DNA from 3 places in the Corynebacterium sp. SA-MJD20WY100 genome. Region 2 is predicted to be linked to each of the others. Evidence: riboswitches for the same ligand, from Rfam matches in the RefSeq annotation. Region 2 holds a riboswitch; each other region holds the start of a gene.
What was found. Region 2 has a riboswitch for thiamine pyrophosphate ahead of thiC (phosphomethylpyrimidine synthase ThiC). Riboswitches for the same ligand answer to the same signal wherever they lie in the genome.

Region 1 (7,324 bases), on a different contig from region 2:
AGTGGTCTCGAAAGAGTCCGAATCATGCGAAGGGAACGAGGGAGATTGAGGAGAGGTAGTCACCCTCCTAGTTTATACCCCGCCCCCGATATGAACCGCCTTTATGTGCAGCGTAGGGCCGATAGACGGTCTTAGAGTAACCAACGCCACGGGAACCATCTCACCCACCCAAAAGCGGCCCCTACGGCCGAGATAGGCGCAAACACAAAATGCGGCGGACCGCCCCACCCGCACTACTCACTGGGCGGCGTGATTGTGAACTCGACGGGCAAGCTCACCGCCAACTATTGGCTGGCCGAGGTCTCCTCTCCGGAGGCCGACCGCTCCCCCGTGAAGGCGATTTCCGCATCCATGATCTAGACATGCTCTCCGGCTACTGCACGACGAGGCCACGCGCCCGGGCTGGGTGGGCTTCGACCCCAAGGCGCTGCCGGAGCCCTGCCGCAGTTCGCCGGCTGCACGCCGGCAACGGCTGCGCGCATGTGGAAATCGCTCGCGCTGCTCGACCACGCCGCGCGCCTACGGGACCCACGTGCAGCTGCGCACGACTCTATGGGCGAACTCCATCATTGAGCGCCGCCTGGAGCAGCTGCGCGAGCAGGTGCGGCTGGTCTTCGGTGCGTTGCCGGACGGCAGCTACCCGGGGCTGGTGATCCAGCACGCCTGCGACGTCGATGCCGCCGACTACTACAGGCCGGGGCGCGCCTCAGCGCTCGCGGGCTGAGGCGCGCTGTGCGGCCTCCCACGTGGCCGCGTCCCACACCCACGACAGATCCGCCGCGACAGTCTGGCGCGCAAAGTGTTCGCGCTCCTGGGTCTCCCAGGTCTCGAACCATTCCGCGTAGTCCGGATCGCGCTCGAGGGCGCGGGCGCGGCGAGCCTCGCGCGGGCCGTCGATAAAGAGCGTGACCACCCCGCCGCGCTCCCGGGCGGCGGCAACGGAATCCTCGGTGATGGCACCGACGCCCTCCACGATGAGGTCATCGCGTACGTCGAGTCCCGCCCATTCACTCGGCGCGCTCGCCTCCCAGTCCCAGCGCCAGTAGCCCGGATTGTGTTCGCGCAGCACCTGCGAGGTCACCATCTCGGATCCTGCAGCCAGCCCTTGCCAGCCGGGATAGAACTCATCGAGGTGCACGACCCTCCACCCCGTGCGCTCGGCCAGGGATGCTGCGGCCCACGTTTTGCCGGCGCCCGAGGGGCCGTCGATGAGCACCGTCATGGGGCGCATCGGCCGCTTGCGCGAGGCCGCAAGGGTGAGGGTATCGGTCAAAAGTCGGTCAAGTTGACTGTCAAAGTCCATGTTGTCCGCGCGAAAGGCTTCGCGCTGTCCATCCTTTGCGTGTACGGCGCGCCACCGCGGGCATGCGGTGCCGCACCAGGGAAGTCGTACCTGCCAGTCTAAGGGACTTCAGTCCCCGCGCGCCGCGGCTTTACTATCGCTAGAGGCCAAAGAAGCGCCACGTTCCGCAGGCCACCGCAATAATGACGGGCAATGCCGCCGCCCCCACGGCTGCAGCCATGACCCACCAATCGCGGGCACGCAGGTGCGAAGCCACCGCCCACGTGCGCGCCCGGCGGCCCGGGGCTGGGCGCCCGAAGCCGCGGGCCTCCATCGCTGTGGCGAGCTTTCCGCCGCGGCGCAGCGCGAGGACAAGCAAGCTAAAACTCATGGTGGCTAGGTGCCGGATGCGCCCCACGTCCGCGATGCCGCGGGCGCGCCGCGCGCGGGCGAGCGAGTCCCAGTCATCCTTAAACAAGGTGAGCATGCGCACGCCGGCGACTGCTCCGATGACAAAGCGGGAGGGAAGGTGCCAGATTTGCGCGAGGCCGTCGCCCAGCTCCGTGGGGTCGATATCGCGGGCCAGCACAATCACCGGCAACGCGACAGCAAAGACGCGCAGCATGATGGCTCCTGCCAGTCCCAAGGAGTTCTCACTGACGGTCACCAGCCAGAAGGAGAAGTAGACCTCGCCGCCCTCCTTGCCGTAGAGCAGCATAGATATCCCAGATAGCGGCGCGATGATCCACAGCGGCAGCGCCGCGCGTACCAGCCGGGGCCAGCTCATCCCGCACAGCGGAGCGAGGAGCACCGTCACCGCGACGGATACGGCGGCCGAGAGCCAGTCAATGGTCAGCAAGATCGGCGTGGTGACCAGGAACGTCGCCACCAAGCGCGTGAGCGGATTAACGCCGTGTACGAGGTTAGGCATGGGTACTGCCTCCCGCCTGGCCAGTGTGCGCGCTGACGGTCACGCGGTGGTCGCCCAGCGCCGCCAAGAATAGCGGGTCGTGGGTAATGGAGACCAGCGTCGTGCCCTCGTTCGCGAGCTCACGCAACATGCGCACGAGCTCTGCGAAGGTCGTGGGATCCTGGCCGAAGGTGGGCTCGTCAAGCAGCAGCACGGACGGCGCGGCGACGAGCGCCGTGGCTACCGAGAGCCGGCGCTTCTCCCCGCCGGACAGAGTAAACGGGTTTGCGTCCACGAGGTGAGTAAGCCGCAGGCGCTCGAGGAGCTCGCCCACGCGCGCTTGAGAGGCGGCATCCGAAGTACCCATCACGCCCGGACCGACACGCATCTCCTCGCCCACGGTGCGGGCGACGAACTGGTGCTCTGGATTTTGAAATACGACGCCGAGGCGCTGAGCCAGGTCGCGCGAGCGCCATGTCGAAGGCTCGCCGCGCAGCCCGCGCCGCACGGACTCGGCCACGCCAATCTCGCCGCCGCAGCTGGGAAGCAGGCCCGCCATGGTCATCAACCACGTGGTTTTCCCAGAGCCGTTCGCACCCGTGATGACGGTGGAATACCCCTGCGGAACACGCACGCTGCGGGGCGGGCCGAAGCGCGTCACAAGGTTGTTCGACCACAGCGCGGCCTCGGCATCTGCCGGGGCGGGCACGGCGACGGGCAAGCCGGTTACGGCGCGCGCGGCCGTCACCGCTCCGTATGCGCCGTCTTCGACGATGCGCCCCCGGTCCAGGCGCACCGCGCGATCCAGCAGGCCGGCCCACGCAGAATACTGGTGTTCCACCACGACCAACGTCGCTCCCGTGGCACGGACGATCCGCTCGACGGCCGCGACCACGTCGCGCGCGCCCTGCGGATCGAGGTTGGCCGTCGGCTCGTCGAGCAAGATGAGCCCGGCGCCCATGGCAATGACCCCGGCGAGCGCGAGGCGCTGCTTCTGTCCACCGGACAGGCGTTGGGTGGGGTGGTCAAGCGGCACATCCAGGCCTACGAGGTCCAGGGCGTGTTCGACGCGCCGCCATATCTCCGCGCGCGGCAGGCCGAGGTTCTCGCAGCCAAAAGCCACGTCGCGGCCCACAGTGGCCGCGATAACCTGCGAGTCCGGATCCTGGAGAACGAGCCCGGCCGGGGTCTGCGGGTTCAGCGTGAGGTGGCCTACCTGCTGCCCGTCCTCGTCGCCGCCAAGAACGCCGGCGAGCGCGGCCAGGAGCGTGGATTTACCGGAGCCGGAATCCCCGCACAATAAGACTCGCTCGCCCGGGGCGATGTCGAGGTCAATACCGTCCAATGCGGGAGTCGCGCGGCCCGCGTGGGTCCACCCGAAGCCGCGCAGGGTGATCTGAGTCGTCATAGACAACCAAAACTACGCGGCTACTTGGCGCGGGCTTCGCGGCCTACAGCAAAGCGGTCGAGAGCACCCGTGGCCGCCAGGGCACGCGTAAGCAGGTGGCCGACGACGCCGGCCAGGATGGTGCCCGAGATGATCAAGCAGACCAGGTAGATAATGAGGAACTCCGGTCCCTTAGCCAGGTTGCCGGAGGTAAACAGCTCAAGGCACCACGCGCCCACACCGGCGAGTGCGCCGCCGAGCATGGCGATGCCCAGGCCGAATTTGCGGTATGCGAAAACGATGAGGACAAGCTCAATGCCGATGCCTTGGGCGAGGCCCGAGTAAATGGTGGACCAGCCCCATTGGCTGCCCATCACGGCAGAGACCGATGCCGCGAGCACCTCAACGTAGACAGCCGCCCCCGGCTTGCGGATGATGAGTGCGCCCAGCACGCCGCCAATCAACCAGATACCCGTGGCCAGGCCGCCCAGGCCCGGCGTGAGGGCATCCATGGCCATGTACCAGGCGTAGCCCACAGAGTTCCAGAAAACGAAGATGAGGCCGCAGGCCACCGCCAGCACGGTGGCGACGATGATGTCCACCACGCGCCAGCGCAGTGAGCGGCGCGGGGTCGAAGTAGTAGCGGTTGCGGGCGCAGATGTCGCGCTCATGATTCCTCCCTTATCGCCGGCATTATCCGGATCAGGTTCGACGGTTCGCCGATGCAGCACTGAGCGAGTCCATGTCACTCGCTAGCTGCTGCGGCATCTCAGCCCCGCCTGCGCGGAGCACCCGTGTCACGTGTGAAATTTAAGTGGTGTTTACACCCCATCACTCAGCCAAAGCTGGCGATGGGGTGGAAAACATCTTTATCTTAACAGCCGCCACTCCCTCGAAAGCACGCGGATGGGGCAATGGCTGACAACAGTTTTTTCACGCGCTAGCAAGCTTTTGTGCCCTTTGATAGGACACGCCAAGAATCTCGCCCATGTCGCGTACCGTCATTCCAGACTTCTTCATCGCAGCAGCAAGCTCACGGGTGCTTTCTTTCGCCTCAGCCGTAAGCCGTGCGGCTTCTTCGCGCTGCTTGTCCGCGCGTGGATTTAGCTCAGCGCGATTGGAGGGGAAAATGACTTCAACCACGATGTTGAGTTCGTCTGGGCTTACTCCTGCCTAATAGGCCATGGTTTCCCGGATCTCGTCGGCGGCATGGGCTAGTCGCTTAGTCTGCGACACAGCTCCCAGCTCGGCGCATTCCAGCACCCACACGTCACTGGTGCCTCGTTCTGCGGTAACTGTGTACGTCTTGGCCATTATCTCCACCCACCCTTTCCTCGTTCCTGCGCAAATTGATCCAAGAACTTTTTCGCTGTCACATCGTCGATCTCGCGGTGCCTGCCGAGCGCTCGGGTGGTGTTGCCCTCCCGGTAGGCATCATGGCGAGTAAGGGCGATTTCCTCAAATTCAAGACTGCCTCGTTTGGCTTCATCCTTCAGCTTTTGATGGCAGCGGAGTGCTTCATGCCCATCAGTCGACTATCGATGTCTATTGCGAGTAGACATTCCCAAGGATGGTAATTCTGCCCTATTTCGGTCACAGCGCAGCACAAAGCCCCGGCTTTCCCTGCCACATGCGGTGGCGAAGGAAGCCGGGGCTTTGCGAAATTAAAGCAGACCAAGCTTGAAGTACTGGTCCGCCTGGCAGTGGTGCCAGGCGGGGCCGGGGCGAGAACTAGAAGGTGAAGTCCTCGTCCAGCGGGACGGAGGCGCCGGTGAACTCACCGAAGCCGTCGTCGCCATAGATGGAATCACCGTACGTCGGAATGGAGTATGCCGCGTTGCGGGCAGCCTCCGTCGGCTTGACGGTGATGTTGCGGTAGCGCGAGATACCGGTACCGGCCGGGATGAGCTTACCGATGATGACGTTCTCCTTCAGGCCAATGAGCTGATCGGAGCGCTTGTTGATAGCGGCGTCGGTGAGGACGCGGGTCGTCTCCTGGAAGGAGGCGGCCGACAGCCAGGACTCGGTGGCCAGCGACGCCTTGGTGATACCCATGATCTCCGAACGGAGCTGGGCGGGCTCGCCGCCCTCGGCGACCTGCTTGGCGTTGACCTGCTTGGCCTCAGAGAGGTCAACCAGCGTGCCTGGCAGGAATTCCGTGGAGCCCGCGTCGATGACGGTACCGCGACGCAGCATCTGGCGGATGATGATCTCGATGTGCTTATCGTGGATGGCCACACCCTGCGTACGGTAGACGGCCTGCACCTCGTCGATGAGGTGCTTTTCAACACCACGGCGACCGAGGACCTCGAGGACGTCGTGCGGGTCAGCCGCACCGCGCATGAGGCGCTCGCCGGTGGTGACATGGTCACCATCGCGCAGAGAGCGCTCAATCATGGCGTCCGGGTTGGACTCCATCGGGCGACGGACCTGAGCCAGGCCCTGGCGCTTCGACAGCTTCTCGTAGACCACATTGTCCGAACCGTCGTCCGGGGTGATGGTCAGCGTCCAGAAGTTGCCCTCATCAGAGAGGGAGATCGTGCCGTCGACCGAAGCGATCGGGGCGCGGTTCTTCGGGTTACGAGCCTCGAAGAGCTCCTGAACACGCGGCAGACCACCGGTAATGTCGCCACCGACACCACCCTGGTGGAACGTACGCATGGTGAGCTGGGTACCCGGCTCACCAATGGACTGGGCGGCGACGATGCCGACGGCCTCGCCGATGTCGACCAGCTGGCCAGAGGCCATGGATTTGCCGTAGCACTTCGCGCAGACACCGGCCGGGGTCTGGCAGGTAAGCACGGAGCGGACCTTGAGGTCGGTGATGCCAGCGTCGAGCAGCTTCTGGGTGAGCTCCTCGGTGAGGTCAGAACCGGCCTCGGCGATGACCTCGCCGGCCTCGTTCTTCACGTCAGAGGCAACGACGCGGCCAGACGCGGAGGTCTCCCACAGCTCGTGCATGACGACCTTGTCGCCGGAAACCTCGCCGATCGGGACGCGAACGCCCTGGCGGGTGCCACAGTCCTCTTCGCGGACGATGACGTCCTGCGCGACGTCGACCAGACGACGGGTGAGGTAGCCCGAGTCGGCGGTACGCAGTGCGGTATCGGCCAGGCCCTTACGGGAGCCGTGCGAGTTGTTGAAGTACTCGAGAACGGACAGGCCTTCGCGGAAGGAGGTCTTAATCGGACGGGTGATGTAGTCACCGTGCGAGTTCACGACCATGCCCTTCATACCGGCCAGGGTCCAGATCTGACGCATGTTACCGGCAGCACCGGACTTCACGATCATCGGAATCGGGTTGTCATCCGGGTAGAGGTTCTCGACCGCGTTACCGACCTCGTCCGTGGCGTTCTTCCACAGCTCGACAAGGCGGTCGTAGCGCTCGCGCTCGGTAAGCGCACCCTGCTCGTAGTACTTGCGCTCGATGCGCTGAGCTTCCTTCTCGTAAGACTCGAGGATCTCGTGCTTGTTCGGAAGGACCAGAACGTCGTCCATGGTGATGGTAACGCCGGAACGGGTGGCCCAGTAGAAGCCAGCGTCCTTCATCTTGTCCAGCACCTGAGCAACGGTGATCATCGGGTACTTGTTGGCGAGGTCGTTGACGACGTCACCGAGCAGGACCTTGTTATCGGAGCCGCCCTTACGGACCATGACGCCCTCGAGGTACGGGTAGTTCCACGGCAGCAGCTCGTTGAACATGATGCGACCGATGGTGGTGTCAGCCATCCAGGTGTCGCCCTTG
Region 2 (7,324 bases):
GCGAAAGCGGCGGACTTCTTGCCCAGAGCACACAGGACTCCCACGTCGTCGGCGTCGAGCTCTCGGAGGGCGTTGGCGACGTGGGCGTCGTCGTGGATGCGGGAGAGTGGCAGCTCAACGAGACGTGTGCCGGGCGGGGGCGTGAGCTCAACCAAGAGTCGCTCCTCGTATTCGCGGATATCGAGAACCGCGCCGGGCCATCGCGCGATAGCGCTAGTCTTCTGTGCTTCCGGCAGGTGGGTGACGAGTGGGCGCGCCGGGTCTGCGCCCACGGTGAGCGTGCGGAACTGGGGCGGGAAGGCGTCGTAGCTCGTCACCCGTCCGACCGGTGCGTCGAGTTCAGAGAGAAACCCCAAGGCCGTGGTCGCCATGAGTCCGCCCACGACGGATGTCGTCGCGCCGAGGACGCCGGCGGTCTCGCACGTCGCGGTGTCTGACGGCGGGGAGGGGAGGAGATCACGCAGGCCCACGCCACGACCGTCCGGGGTGTGGGCGCCGGAATGGAAGAGCGCGACGTCGCCGTGGAAGCGTAGGACTGTGCCCCAGACGAGCGGGGTCGACGTCATCTCGCAGGCGTCCGCGACCAGATACTTCGTTGCATAGGTGTCACTGCCGTCGAGGACGAGGTCTGCCACGGCGACGAGGTCGAGCGCGTTGTCTGAAGTGAGACGCTCGCGTCGCGCGTCGATCTGCACGCCGGGCTGGAGGTCGCGTACTCGGGCGGCTGCGACCTCCGCCTTGGGGCGACCAACGTCCGCTGCACCAAAGAGCACCTGCCGGTGGATGTTTGTCAGATCCACGACGTCGTCATCGACGAGCGTGAGCTTGCCAATGCCTCCTGCTACCAGCTGCTGCAGTGCCGGGCAGCCCAGGCCGCCAGCGCCCACGACGAGGACGTGTGCGTTGTGGAGTCGTTGCTGCGCGTCGCGACCGATGAGCAGGGTTTGGCGGGCGGTCCGACGTTCTTCCTCCGGAGATAAGGGCGTCACAGAACCGCCTCTTGCCACGACGCGAAGCCCTCGAAGGTGGAGGAAGCTTGGGCATGTTCGCGCTTCGGAATGCGGCCAGCGTCGCGCGCAAGAAGGCCGGATTCAACTGCGAGGCGCATGGCGTTCGCCATGGCCGTCGGATCCTGGCAGCGGTTGACGGCGCTGGCGAGGAGGACACCGGAGCAGCCGAGCTCCATGGCGCGGGCGGCATCGGAAGCTGTGCCAATACCGGCGTCGATGAGGACGGGAACCTGCGCGCGGGAGCAGATGAGCTCGATATTGTGCGGGTTGAGGATGCCTAGTCCCGTGCCGATGGGTGCGCCGAGCGGCATCACTGCGGCGGCGCCGGCGTCCTCGAGGCGCTGTGCTGCGGCCGGGTCGTCGCTGGTGTACGCGAGAACTGTGAAGCCCTCGGCGACGAGGAGCTCGGTGGCGTCGAGGGTCTCCACGATATCGGGAAGCAGCGTGTGCTCGTCCGTGATGACCTCGACCTTCACCCAGTTCGTGCCGAGCGCCTCGCGGGCGAGCTGTGCCGTGAGCACGGCGTCGCGGGCCGTGCGGCAGCCCGCCGTATTGGGCAGCGGTGCGATACCCAGTCGCTTGAGCAGCCCGAAGACGGACTCGCCGCCGGCGTGAGGGTTGAAGCGGCGCATGGCGACGGTGGTGAGCTGCGTGCCCGAAGCCGCGAGCGCGGACTCGAGGGCGTCGAAGCTCGTGGCGCCGCCGGTACCCATGATGAGGTGGGAGTCGAAGTTCTTATCAGCGATGGTGAGCATTCTTAGCCTCCTTGGACGGCGGTGAGTAAGTCAACGGTCGCGCCGGGTTCGAGCGCTGTGTGCCACCCCGACTTGGGCACGACGCGGGCATTGATAGCGGCGGCAGTGCCGTCCTCAGGCGCGCCGAGTTCGGTGATGAGCTCGGCGAGTGTTGTGGCGTTGGTCTCGTGTGGGGAGCCATTGAGGGTGATGTGCATGGTTAGTCCTTATGCCGAAGCGGATGGCAGGCGGTGAGGTCGAGAGTGAGAGGCTGCTCTTCGATGAGCTCGCGGGTCATGCGAGCAGCGAGAGCGGAGAGCAGGATGCCGTGCCGGAAGTAGCCGGTGGAAACGATGATCTGTGGCGCGTGCGGGAGGCGCCCGAGGTAGGGGAGATCGTCGGGCGTGCCGGGGCGGGCGCCGGTGGTGACTTCGAGGAGTTCGCATTCCTCGAGGCCGGGGACGACGCGGATGGCGTCGCGGAGCAGGTCGTAGACGCTGCCGACGCGGCGGGGAAGGTCGTCTTCGCGGGTTGTCGCTCCCACTGCGATGGTGCCGTCGACGCGGGGGATGACGTAGAGGGGGCGGTCCTCGACGAAGCCGCGGACAACGCGAGTGACAAGCGGCTGGAGAGACTCGGGTACGCGGAGACGCAGAATGTCGCCATAGACGGGACGCAGCTGAAGCGGGTTCGTGTCCTCGTACCAGCCGTTGATGTGGGCGGCGCCGAGTCCGGCTGCGAGCACCACAGCGTTAGCGTGGTGGGTGCCCTGGTCGGTGGTGACCTCGCCGTCTGGGGTGATACGGGTGACACGCTCGGTGCGGACGTCGGCGCCGAGATTGCGCACGGCGTCGAGGGCGGCCGCGGCGAACATCCGCGGGAAGAGCTGCGTGTCGCCGGGGATGGAGACGGCACCGGCGAGACGCGGGGAGAGCGCAGGCTCCATGGAACGGGCGGCTCGGGTCGTGATGCGTTCGACCTCCATGCCGTGGGCGGTCTGGTAGTCGAGCAGTTCGGAGAGATGTTGCGCGTCCGCGCGGTCCGCGGCGACGACGAGGGTGCCCTCGGTGCGGTATCCGGTGGGCAGGTCCGTGTGCGCTGCGACGAGTTCGATAAGCCGCGGGTGCCAGGCGCCGGCCGCCTGCATGAGCGGGAAGAGCGGGTCTTGCTGATAGACGACCTCGGCGGCGGGCGCAAGCATGCCGCCAGCGTGGTGCGTGGCGCCGGAGGCAGGCGCGGGATCAAGAACCGTGACGTTGTGGCCGGCGTTCGCGAGCTCGACGGCGGTGGTGAGCCCAACGATGCCGGCACCGACGATGACGACGCGGCTCATGCGTTCTTCTCCGAGAACGCGTCGCGGATCCGCGTGCAGTAGGCGGCCGGATCGTCGGCATGCATGATGCCGCGGACGACGGCGACGCCCGCGACGCCGGTGCCGGCGAGGTCGGCTGCGTCGTCAGCAGTGACGTCGCCGATAGCGACGACGGGCAGCTGCGAGGCGGCGACGATGGCGGGATAGCCCTCGAGCCCCAGCGGTGGGCGGCCGGAGTCCTTTGTGGGGGTGGCACGGAAAGGACCGCAGCCGACGTAGTCGAGGACGTCCGCGTACTGGTTGGCATCCTCGATGAGGGCCAGGGTGCCGGTGGTGAGCCCGATGAGGGCGTCGGGGCCGAGGAGCGCGCGGGCCGCGCGGACGGGGAGATCGTCCTGACCCAGGTGGACACCGGCGACGGGAAAGCCCGCCTCGCGCAGGGCGAGGGCGACGTCGACGCGGTCGTCGATGACGACGGCGGTGTCTGGATTCGCGGCGTGGACGGCGGTGGATACCGCCGCACCCAGGTCATAGAGATCGCGCGCCGAAATGGGTTTCGAACGTACCTGGATGACCCCGGCCCCACCTGAAGCGGCTGCGGCGGCGCGGCGGGCGAGGGCACCGGCAGGCTCGGAGCCTGTGACAAAGTAACAGCGCAGATCGGCGCGCATGGATTAAACCTCCTGGTAGATTTCGGAGCCGGCGGCGCGGAATTCGGCGGCTTTGAGGGCTTCTCCTGCTGCTTCTGCGGACGCGCCAGCGGGCGCAGGCATGGTGGGCATGCCGAGCTTCGCGCCGAAGGTGTCGCGAATGTCCTGGCTGATGCGCATGGAGCAGAACTTCGGGCCGCACATGGAACAGAAGTGGGCGGTCTTCGCAGGCTCGGCCGGCAGGGTTTCGTCGTGGTAGGCCTGCGCGGTATCCGGATCGAGGGAGAGCGCGAACTGGTCGTGCCAGCGGAACTCGAAGCGGGCCTTGCTCATCGCGTCGTCCCAGGCGCGGGCTCCGGGATGACCTTTGGCGACATCGGCGGCATGGGCCGCCAACTTATACGTAATCACGCCGGTCTTCACGTCGTCGCGGTTGGGCAGGCCGAGGTGCTCCTTCGGCGTGACGTAGCAGAGCATCGCCGTGCCGCCCATCGCGATGTGGGCCGCACCGATGGCCGAGGTGATGTGGTCGTAGCCGGGCGCGATATCGGTGACGAGGGGACCGAGGGTATAGAAGGGGGCATCGGAAGCCCAGTCCTGCTCCAGCTCGTTGTTTTCCTGAATCATATTGAGCGGGACGTGGCCGGGGCCCTCGACCATGACCTGGACGTCGTACTCCCAGGCGCGACGGGTGAGCTCGCCGATGGTCTTCAGCTCCGCAAACTGCGCGGTGTCATTGGCGTCCGCGAGGCAGCCGGGGCGCAGGCCGTCGCCGAGGGAGAAGGCGACGTCGTAGCGGGAGAAGATCTCGCAGAGCTCGTCGAAGTTCTCATAAAGGAAGGATTCCTTGTGGTGGGCGAGGCACCAGCCGGCCATGATGGAACCGCCGCGGCTGACGATGCCGGTGACGCGCTCGGTGGTGAGCGGAATGTAGGGAAGCAACACGCCGGCGTGGATGGTCATGTAGTCCACGCCTTGCTCGCATTGCTCGATGACGGTGTCACGGAAGATCTCCCAGGTGAGGTCCTCCGCGATGCCGTTTACCTTTTCCAGTGCCTGGTAGATGGGCACCGTGCCGATGGGGACGGGGGAGTTGCGCAGGATCCACTCGCGGGTCGTGTGGATATCGTCGCCCGTGGAGAGATCCATGACGGTGTCCGCGCCCCAGCGGGTGGCCCAGCGCAGCTTCGACACTTCTTCCTCGATGGAGCTTGTGACCGCCGAGTTGCCGATGTTGGCGTTGATCTTGGTGAGGAACTTCCGGCCGATGATCATGGGCTCGGACTCGGGGTGGTTGATGTTGTTGGGGATGATGGCGCGCCCGCGGGCGACCTCGGAGCGGACGAACTCTGGATCGCAGTGCTCGCGCAGGGCGACGAATTCCATTTCCTTGGTGATAATGCCCTGGCGGGCGTAGTGCATTTGGGTGACGCGCTGGGTTCCCCGCTTTGGAGCGCGGCGTTCGCCCTTCCATTCCTGGGACGCGGCACCACGCTTCTGGGCAGACTTGCCGTCGTCAGCGAGATCGCGTGCGCGGCCCTCGTATTCTTCGGTGTCGTTACGCTCTTCGATCCACGCTTTCCGCAGGGGCGGAAGCCCTTGCGTGGGATCGCACTCCGGGCCGCGGGTGCGGTAGATGCGGAAAGGCTCGTTGGGGCCGGTGGGGGAGTCGTCGAGTCGGATTTCGGTTTCCGGGACCTCGAGACCCTTCTCACGGATCGGCGAGTAGGAGTGCTTGGGGTGGATTTCTTGCTCATGGGTAGCCGACATGGGCCTGACCTCTCTTCCTTCGCTGGTGCTAACCAGACAGGTTCGAACGGTGCGGCCGCGGTTCCAGCGGCCATCTCAGCCCGCTTCCATGCGGGCTCCCGTGGGGATAAGTGCAAGTCCTAGACTAAACACAAGGCCTCGGGTTTGTCAGCGATTTGAGAGATTTTGTTTGGGTGCAGGGGTTATGGAACAATAGATGGCTGTTCTATGTAACAGGCACGAACCGGTCAGCTTCCGTGCGGAAGCGCTTGGGTCCTCTGTCTCAAATTGAAAAGGAAAATCAATGACCAACAAGATTGATCTGCTGGACAAGGCCTCGCTGCGCGAGGATATCCCGAACTTCCGCCCGGGCGATACCCTTGACGTCAACGTCAAGGTCATCGAGGGCACCACCGAGCGTACCCAGCTGTTCAAGGGTGTCTGCATCCGCCGCCAGGGCGCTGGCATCCGCGAGACCTTCACCGTCCGTAAGGTCTCCTTCGGTATCGGCGTCGAGCGTACCTTCCCGGTGCACTCCCCGAACATCGCCTCCATCGAGGTCGTTCGCCGTGGCCGTGTCCGCCGTGCGAAGCTGTACTACCTGCGCGACCTGCGTGGCAAGAAGGCTCGCATCAAGGAGCGCCGCTAGTTCTAGCGCGCTGTTACCGCCTCGTCTCCTGTACTGGAGCGGGGCGGTTTCGCCGTTTTATGTGGGGCTCCGCGGCACGGCTTAGAATTCCCTCGTGACTGCCTCTGCTCTCCGCTCTGTGCTTGCCTGCCTTCGGGTCGCTGCGATTGCCGTGCTTTCGGTGCATGCGACCCCGCGCGCGGTCGCACGCCAGTGCACGGCCATTCACGTTCTGCAGGCGGCCGGCACGGGATTTAGCGCGCGGTATTACACCGCGGAGCCGGTGGGGCTCGACTTCAGCGGGTGGAATCCCGTGGATACGCTCCAGATTCGTCTCGGCGCAGATGATGTGAGCGGTACGAATATCCAATATCCGGCCTCCCTCGGCCGATTCAGCGCTTTCCAACCCAACGCGCTGGGTTCGGAAGCCGCGACCTATGGTGAATCCGTGCGTGCAGGCGTCGAGGACGCGCGCCGCGAGCTCGAGTACGTCGAGCGTGCGTGCCCTTCCACGCGCTACATGGTGATTGGCTACTCCCAGGGTGCCTCGGTCGCCGGTGATATCGCCGCAGAGATTTCCGCCGGCCGCGTGAAGGACGTGACGCCTGACGATGTCGCCGCGGTCATCCTTGTTGCCGACCCCGGCCGCGCACGGCTCGGCGCCCCACCGGCACGACCCGCAAAGCTCTACGGTCCGGTGCCCGCGGGCACACGCGCGGCGAATGGCGAGATCATCCTCGACGGCGGGACGGGCGTGAGCGCTGGTCGCGAGGGCATGACCGGCCAGCGCCCCGGAAACTTCGCAGGCATGGAGGGCAAGGTTGTCTCCCTGTGCAATAACACGGACATGGCATGCGCGACTCCCTCGGACACCATCGTGCGCGATATCGCAGACTACGCCAATCGCGTCGAATGGGAAGGCCCCTCGGATACGTTAACGCCCCGCGTGGTGGAAGCGCTTCCTCGCCGGGATGTCAGAGGGCAAAGAAGTGGGCGCGGCCCTAGACGAGTCGGGTGCGTCCATCCTCCAGGTGCCCGCACTCGTGGCGACCGTGGCGGAGCTGTCCCAGTACTACCTGATTCTCGAGTCGCATACGCACCCGGGACTGTCTATTGAGCAGCTCGTGGGCATCGGGCTCATCGCGGCGTTGCCCAACCTTGCGTATGAGGGCGCGATGTCGGACTACCTCATCCCGGTGCTTGAGGGCGCGTCCGAGCCGCTGAACTCGATAAGTCCTGAG
Region 3 (7,324 bases), on a different contig from region 2:
GGCGAGTTTTGGGCCGCAAGGTGGAGGCCGACCTCAGCGTAGAGCCAGTAGCAAGGCAGGACCGCGGCGGCACCGACGACGTAGTCGTCGGTGTGCGTCGTGGCGACGAGGAAGTCGGTGTAGGCGCTTGTCACCCGTGAAGGGGCGTTGAGCGCTGCAGAAGAGACCGTCGTGGTGTGGTGCGCAATCCAATCCTTGTGAAGGGACATCTCGACGGCGAGGCACTCGGCGGCACCCGAGGCCCAATGCAGCTGCGCGTCGGCGTCCGGTGCGAGGCCGGCTAAGCGCGCCAGCGCCTTCGAATACCGGTTGAGGTACTGCGCGTCCTGCGCCAGGTAAAAGGCGAAGTCCTCTTCGCGCAGCGTGCCGGTACCGAGCGCCTGGATGAAGGGCAGCTGCGTGATGGACTGCCAGGCGTCGCCGGTGAGCTCCCAGAGGCGGGCCGTCTCCGGGCCTGCAGCGGGAACGTGGGGCGCGGGGGCGGCCGCGGTACTCGTGACATCGCTGTAGAAGCGCGCCGGCACGGTGGAAGCCGCCGCCGCGAGGCGGCGGGCGCGGTGCCCATGGTCGACGGGGCCGTGACCCTGGCCGACCTCAAGGGCGGCCGCGTGGGAGATGGCCTCGTGGAGCCAGCGGGTGGACCAGGAGAGGGCATCGGAAAGCGAGTCGCCCGCGCCGAGCCGGGTGGCCAACGCTGAGGAGAGAGAACACCCCGTGCCGTGGGTGTGCGGGGTGTCCACGCGCGGGCAGGAGACACGACGGACGGCGCCATCCGGGGTGACGAGGGCATTATCGGCGAGGTCGCCGCGCAGGTGCCCGCCCTTGACGATGACGGTGGTGCGAGTGCTGGCGGACCATGCGGTGGCGTGGGCGATGGCCTCCTCGAGCGTGGTGGCCTCGGCCGTGTGGGTGAGCACGGCGAGCTCCTTGAGGTTGGGCGTGACCACGGTGGCACGTGCGCACAGCTCGCGCACGGCGGCCTCCGCGTCGCGGTCGAGAAGACGGAAGCCGCTTGTGGCCACCATGACGGGGTCGAGGACCACGGGCACGTCCGATAGTTGGTCGAGAAAGCGTGAGACCTCCGCCACGATGGCGGCGCTGCCCAACATGCCAATCTTCACCGCGTCAATGGTGACGTCTGAGGCCACGGCGGTAAGCTGCGCGCGGAGGAACTCGACCGGCGGGGTGTGGACCTCGCGCACGCCCTGGGTATTCTGCGCGACGAGAGCGGTCACGGCGGACATGCCGTAGCCGCCTGCTGCGGCGATGGATTTCAGGTCTGCCTGGATGCCGGCCCCGCCCGTGGGGTCCGTTCCGGCGATGGAGAGTACGCGGGGTACTGCAGGAATGCGCGCCGAAGCAGGCGCGCCAATAACGGCGTCGTTCACAACGATCCCTTCGCTAGCTCTAACTCAGTGCAGGTTCAATGGGTGTTTTCTCAGCCGCGGCTTCGAGCCTTGGCACCCCATGTTGCGCTCTCGACACTAACAAAGCACGGTGGGTGTGCGCGCGGTTTTGGGCATAAAAATCCCCCGTTCGCGATACAGCGAGACGGGGGAATGATGGGGAAGAGAAGACTTACGCGTCCTTGCCCATCTTGTTGCGGGCCAAACGCTGCTGGTCCGTGATTGCGAGGTTGCCGCGGACCGGGGAGACGGCGTTGATGAGCCAGTTCAGGGCCACGATGGCGCGGGAACGGAAGCCGACGAGGTATGCGACGTGGAGAGCCAGCCAGGCGATCCATGCCGGGAAGCCGGTCATTTCGGTCTTGCCCATCTTCACCACAGCGTTGAAGCGGGAGATGACGGCCATGGAGCCCTTATCGAAGTAGTCGAAGGCCTCCTTTTCGTTGGCAGTGGACTCCTCATCCAGCTTGGCCTCGATGAGCTTGGCAGCGTGTGCGCCACCCTGCATGGCGACCTGTGCCAGGCCCGGCAGACGGTTAAGACCCATCATGTCGCCGATGACGTAGACGTTGGAGTACTCGCCCAGGGTGAGGTCCTCGTTAACCGGGACGCGGCCTGCGCGGTCGGTCTCGACGCCAGCTTGTTCGGCAACCATCTTGCCCAGCGGGGAAGCGGCAACGCCGGCGGACCAGATCTTGACGCCAGCCTCGATGGTGGTCTCCTGCTCGGTCTTCATGTCCTTGTAGGTCACGGACTTCTCGTCCACGTTGGTGACCATGGCGTTGAGGCGTACGTCGACGCCCATCTTCTCCAGGGTGCGCTGTGCCTTGCGGCCCAGGCGCTTGCCGAACGGCGGCAGGACCTGCGGTGCACCGTCGAGGAGGTAAATCTTCGCAGACGACGGCGAGAAGTTGGAGAACTGGCCGTTGAAGGAGCGCTTGGCCATCTCGGCGATCTGGCCGGTGAGCTCGACGCCGGTCGGGCCGGCACCGACGATGACGAAGGTGAGGAGCTTCTCGCGCTCTGCCGGGTCATCGGTAAGCTCTGCCTTCTCGAAGGCGGCAATGATGTTGGCACGCAGCTCGAGTGCGTCATCCAGGGTCTTCATGCCCGGCGCGAACTCGGCGAAGTGGTCGTTGCCGAAGTAGGACTGGCCAGCGCCAGCGGCGACGATGAGGGAGTCGTACTCGAAGGTGCGCTCGGTGTCGTCCAGGGCCGCGGTGACGGTCTGGGCTTTGATGTCGATGTTCGTCACGTTGCCGTTGACGAAGTGGGCGTTGTCCTGGTCGCGCAGAATCTGGCGGGTGGACGGAGCGATCTCGCCGGAGGAGACGAGGCCGGTGGCTACCTGGTAGAGCATCGGCTGGAACAGGTGGTGGTTCTTCTTGTCGATGAGCGTGACGTCAACGTCAGCGTTCTTCAAGGACTTGACGGCGTTTAAGCCACCGAAGCCTGCACCAATAACGACGACGTGGTGGCGGCCGCCGTTGGGACGGAAAGCGTTCTCAGCCATGTGTGAGTAAAACCTCTCTTGAAAAATTTAAAGCCGTGTTTTAGCTACCCGTCTAGTGTAATAGGTTGCTCCTTGGTCGGCATAGTTTAGGTCACAAAATACTCCGGGCGCGCGGCCCCGCCTGGGCGCTGCGGCGTGCTGCGCCGCCTAAACTGGCGGGTATTGTCTGTCGTTCGCCGGTTCTAATGAGTAAGGGGCACCGTGAGCCATTCCCATCTTGACGCCATTGATGCGCAGCTGTGGCCAGGCGTGGCGGAGGTGCCCGTTGCGCGCTTTGGCGCGTGGCGTGCCCGGCGCGCGGAGGCTCAGTTTGCGCAGGCCTGCGACGCGGCGGGACTGGTGCTCGAAGGCGCTGACGCTGACCTGCGGGTCGCGCACGACGCGCTCTTCGACCGCCTCGCGCACGGCGGTTGGGTAGGCTTCGCGGAGTCCTACCTCGCCGGCGAGTGGACGACGCCGGACTCCGCGCATCTCGTGTGTGTCCTCAAGCGCCTGCTCGGTGCTGGGTACGCACCCAAGACCCCCGCAGTGCCCGAATCGCCCGCGACGGGCGGGGAGCTGCCCACAGAGCTAGTCAAGCTCTACGCCGGGGATCGCGTGAGCCACCAGGGCGGCATCTTTTCCACGGGCGTGCCCACGACGGTCCGCGAGTCTGTGCCGGCCTATGAGCGCTCCGGCGCCAAGGAGCACTTCGTCGACGTCACCCATCTGTCGGAGCCCACCGCCGTCGACCGCGAGGATTTGCGCTCTGCCCAAGAGCGCTCCGCAGCCTGGCTTGCCGATGCCACCCGTGTCGGCGCCGGCTCCCACGTCCTGGTTTTCCCGGCGACGGGTCTTCAGGCCGCCGTTCAGGCGGCCGAGCGCCGCGCCGTCGTCGATATTCTTACGGCTGACCCCGCGCGCGCCGAGGCGGTTCGCGAGCATCTCGTGCTCGCTGGCGTCTCTGACAACGTGGCTTGCCAGGATATCGAGCACCTCGTGCCGAGCCCGCAGGAATGGCGCGGCCGGTATGACGCGATCATTTCCATCGAGGCCCTGGAATCCCTGGGCAGTCGGGAGCGTGGACGCTACGTGCAGGCTATCGACCGGCTGCTCGATGCCAGCGGCCGCGCCGTGATCCAAACGACCGTCGCCACCGAGCAGATGACCGGCCCCGGCCGCGACGCGCTGGAGGCGCTCAAGGCCTACGTGTGGCCCGGTCTTGGACTGCTCACCGTCGCCGAGGTCAACAAGCTGGTCGAGCGTAGCACCGGCCTGCGCATTGTGGCCCAGACCCACACCGGACCGCACTACCGAGAGTCGCTCGAGCACGAGCGTTCCTTCTTCGTGGGCCACCTCCGCGAGGCCGCCGCCGCCGGCTTCGACCCGGTCTACCGCCGCCTGTGGACCTATCAATTCGCGCTGCGCGAGGCGCTCTTCGCGCTCGGCATGGCGGACTCCGTCCAGTTCACGCTCGTCCACCGCAATCGCGGCGGCCGCCGTTAGTCCAGCCGAGCTCGCACACGAGAAATCCCCCGCGCTCCTGTTCGAGAGCGGGGGAATTGGTCTGTGTGGGGGTTTAGACCTCGGTGAGGTCGACCTTGCTCATCTCGCGCATCGCGATGATGGCGACCAGGGAGATGGCGGAGACGATGATGAGGTAGTAGCCGACGGCGGCGACTCCCTGCGTCTTTACCAGCCAAGTGGCGATGAATGGCGCAACCGCAGCGCCCAGGATAGAGGAGACGTTGTACGCGATACCAGAACCGGTGTAGCGCACGTTGGTCGGGAACAGCTCGGGCAGGACCGCAGACATTGGGCCGAAGATGAGGCCCATAATGAACATGCCGAGCGTGAGGAAGGCTAGGACGGAACCGGTGGTCGCTGTTTCGATGTCCAGGAAGAACGGGAACGTGAAGCCGAAGGCTATCATGATGGCGGAGGTCACCGTGAGGACCGGTTTGCGGCCGTACTTATCAGCCAGCAGCGAGGCGACGGGGATGCCGGCCATGAAGGCGAAGATGGAGACCAGCTGGATTTCCAGGAACTGGATGTACGGGATGTTCAGACCCAAACCCTTGGAGCTATCGCCGATGCCGTAGGACAGGATCCAGGTGGTGACCAGGTAGAACAGCGTGTAGCAGGACACCATGACGAAGGTGCCGATCAGGGTGGGCAGCCATGCAGTCTTGAAGACCTCAAGGATGGGGGACTTGGCCTTCTTGCCGGAGTCCACAGCCTGCTGGAAGACCGGAGTTTCTTCCAGTTTCAGGCGGACGTAGAGACCGATGAGGACCATCACCGCGGAGCCCAGGAACGGCAGGCGCCAGCCCCACTCCATGAACGTGCCCGTCGTGTCGCCACGGTGGTAGTCCATGGTGGCGACCAAGGCGAGGAAGAAACCATTAGCGAGAAAGAAGCCGAACGGGGCGCCGAACTGCGGCCACATGGCGGCCGACGCACGCTTGCCGTCTTCGGCAGTCTCGGAGGCCAGCAGGGCCGCGCCGGACCACTCGCCGCCCAGGCCCAGGCCCTGGCAGAAGCGCATGAGCGCCAGCAGCGCGGGTGCGAGGATGCCCGCGGTGGCATAGGTGGGCAGGATGCCGATGATGAAGGTGGCGATACCCATGGTGAGCAGCGCGCCCACCAGGGTGGCCTTGCGGCCGATGCGGTCACCGAAGTGGCCGAAGACGACCGAGCCCAGCGGGCGGGCAACGAACGCGAGGCCAAAGGTGGCGAAGGACTGGAGCAGTGCAACCGTGGGGTCTTCGGTCTTCGGGAAGAAGAGGAAGGGGAACACGGCGACGGCAGCCGTGGCATAAATATAAAAATCGTAGAACTCGATGGTGGTGCCGATGGTCGACGCGAAAGCGATGCGTCGACGATCGTGCTTAGTCAACTGTGCCGTCGTGGTAGTGGCGGCGGGTGCTGTGGCAGTTGCGGTTGTGGTCACGGCAAGCCCTCCTTGTGCATTAAGAGAAATGAAGTTTCTATCACCCAATCGGTGAATGCGCTCAAGCTTAATATCTCACGTAATGAAATTGCAAGCTCATTGTGTGAAATTCTTTAAACTAGCCCATCGCTTTCTCCCGCGCGTTTCGTCTGCGCTCCAAGACTCCGAGGTCAACCCGAAAAATGACAACTGCCCGCCCTCGTTACAACGAAGGCGGGCAGCGGTTCCACGGCGTGTCGCATCGTTCCACAGAATGAAACGTGCGCGTTGAGACGCGGTGGGCTATGCGGGAAGGCTACGGCGTGACCACTGGGCGGGATGCGCGCTCGAGCAGCACGGCAATGGAGTCGTACGTGCGGCCGGTCATCATCTCCAAGCCCATCTCGCACGTGCGGTTGTCCGAGACAAACGCGTCGAAGTGCTCCGCGTCGAGGGAGGCGCGCTCCTCGCGGGTCGCAGACTCGACAAGCTCTGGGTGGAGCAGCCCGCGGTCGCCGGCGGTGCCACAGCACATCGCCCCCTCCGGCACCTTGGCCTCGCCGCACGCGTTGGCCAGGGCCAGCAGCGAGTCACTGATACCCATGTGGTGCGTCGAGCATGTCGGGTGGACGGCGATTTTGCCCATGGAGTGGACGATGGGCAGGTGCTCAATGACCTCGTCGCGCAGCCATTCCACGACGTCCATAATGCGCAGGTCTTCCCACAGCTCGCGGTCGGCGGGCTCGAGGGCATCCGGCACGTTGTCGAGCAGGCCATGCGTGCAGCTGGCTGCGTCCACGATAATGGGGAGCTTGCCGTGCTCCGACCAGTGCCACAGGTCGCGCACGATCTTCTGCGCCTGGTACGTGAAGCCCTCCGTGTAACCCTTGGAGGACCATGGCGTGCCACAGCAATCGCCCGTCACGTCGTTCGGAATCCATACCGGCTGGCCGGCGCGGCGGCCGAGCTCCACGATGGCGCGCGGCAAGTCGACGGAATCCGGCGCCGCACCCGCCGGGCGGCCAAAAATGCGGTTGATGCAGGCGGGGAAGTACACGGCGCCCGCGCCCTCACGCGGGGTCTCTGGCAGGCGCGAGGCGCCCTTGGGTAGCGGACCCGGCACCGTGGGCAGTAGGTCCGGGCTCACGACGTTGCGCGCGAGGTTCGCACCGAGCTCGAGCGGCTGATGCGGAATCTTATTCGCAGAAATGATGCCGGCGCGGGCAAGCTTCTCCACGACGTCCCACTTCTGGGCAGTGGTGAGAGCGACTTTTTCCGACTTCGGCGTAGCCTGCTGGCGGCGCAGCTGCTTCATGACGGCACCAGTGTCGATGCTGATCGGGCACGGAATGGAGCACGTGCCGTCCGCGGCGCACATGTCCACGGCGTCGTACTGGTACTCCTCCTGCAGCTTGGCCAGGACCTCGGAACCCTCCGGCTGGCGGGCCATCTCGCGGCGCAGCACAATGCGCTGGCGCGGGGTCACGGTTGCGT

Region 1: linked by a shared signal. The riboswitch ahead of ABJ196_RS09495 (ECF transporter S component) and the one ahead of thiC (phosphomethylpyrimidine synthase ThiC) in region 2 are both predicted to bind thiamine pyrophosphate.
Region 3: linked by a shared signal. The riboswitch ahead of ABJ196_RS10940 (bifunctional hydroxymethylpyrimidine kinase/phosphomethylpyrimidine kinase) and the one ahead of thiC (phosphomethylpyrimidine synthase ThiC) in region 2 are both predicted to bind thiamine pyrophosphate.

Annotation. Positions count from the first base shown of each region.
Region 1 covers NZ_JBCJKS010000016.1:58,706-66,029, reverse strand. Annotated here, with positions in the region: gene ABJ196_RS09520 (hypothetical protein) at 1-63, opposite strand, end outside; gene ABJ196_RS09515 (hypothetical protein) at 533-724, shown strand; gene ABJ196_RS09510 (isopentenyl transferase family protein) at 707-1,273, opposite strand; gene ABJ196_RS09505 (energy-coupling factor transporter transmembrane component T) at 1,443-2,213, opposite strand; gene ABJ196_RS09500 (ABC transporter ATP-binding protein) at 2,206-3,600, opposite strand; gene ABJ196_RS09495 (ECF transporter S component) at 3,621-4,250, opposite strand; TPP riboswitch at 4,240-4,385, opposite strand; gene ABJ196_RS09490 (hypothetical protein) at 4,513-4,722, opposite strand; gene ABJ196_RS09485 (DNA-directed RNA polymerase subunit beta') at 5,311-7,324, opposite strand, start outside.
Region 2 covers NZ_JBCJKS010000017.1:18,200-25,523, reverse strand. Annotated here, with positions in the region: gene ABJ196_RS09690 (ThiF family adenylyltransferase) at 1-989, opposite strand, end outside; gene ABJ196_RS09685 (thiazole synthase) at 986-1,765, opposite strand; gene thiS (sulfur carrier protein ThiS) at 1,768-1,962, opposite strand; gene thiO (glycine oxidase ThiO) at 1,965-3,077, opposite strand; gene ABJ196_RS09670 (thiamine phosphate synthase) at 3,074-3,727, opposite strand; gene thiC (phosphomethylpyrimidine synthase ThiC) at 3,731-5,476, opposite strand; TPP riboswitch at 5,473-5,588, opposite strand; gene rplS (50S ribosomal protein L19) at 5,760-6,104, shown strand; gene ABJ196_RS09655 (cutinase family protein) at 6,199-7,200, shown strand; gene ABJ196_RS09650 (hypothetical protein) at 7,127-7,324, shown strand, end outside.
Region 3 covers NZ_JBCJKS010000022.1:35,199-42,522, reverse strand. Annotated here, with positions in the region: gene ABJ196_RS10940 (bifunctional hydroxymethylpyrimidine kinase/phosphomethylpyrimidine kinase) at 1-1,388, opposite strand, end outside; TPP riboswitch at 1,376-1,478, opposite strand; gene ABJ196_RS10935 (NAD(P)/FAD-dependent oxidoreductase) at 1,579-2,919, opposite strand; gene ABJ196_RS10930 (class I SAM-dependent methyltransferase) at 3,121-4,404, shown strand; gene ABJ196_RS10925 (MFS transporter) at 4,478-5,851, opposite strand; gene ABJ196_RS10920 (FAD-binding and (Fe-S)-binding domain-containing protein) at 6,147-7,324, opposite strand, start outside.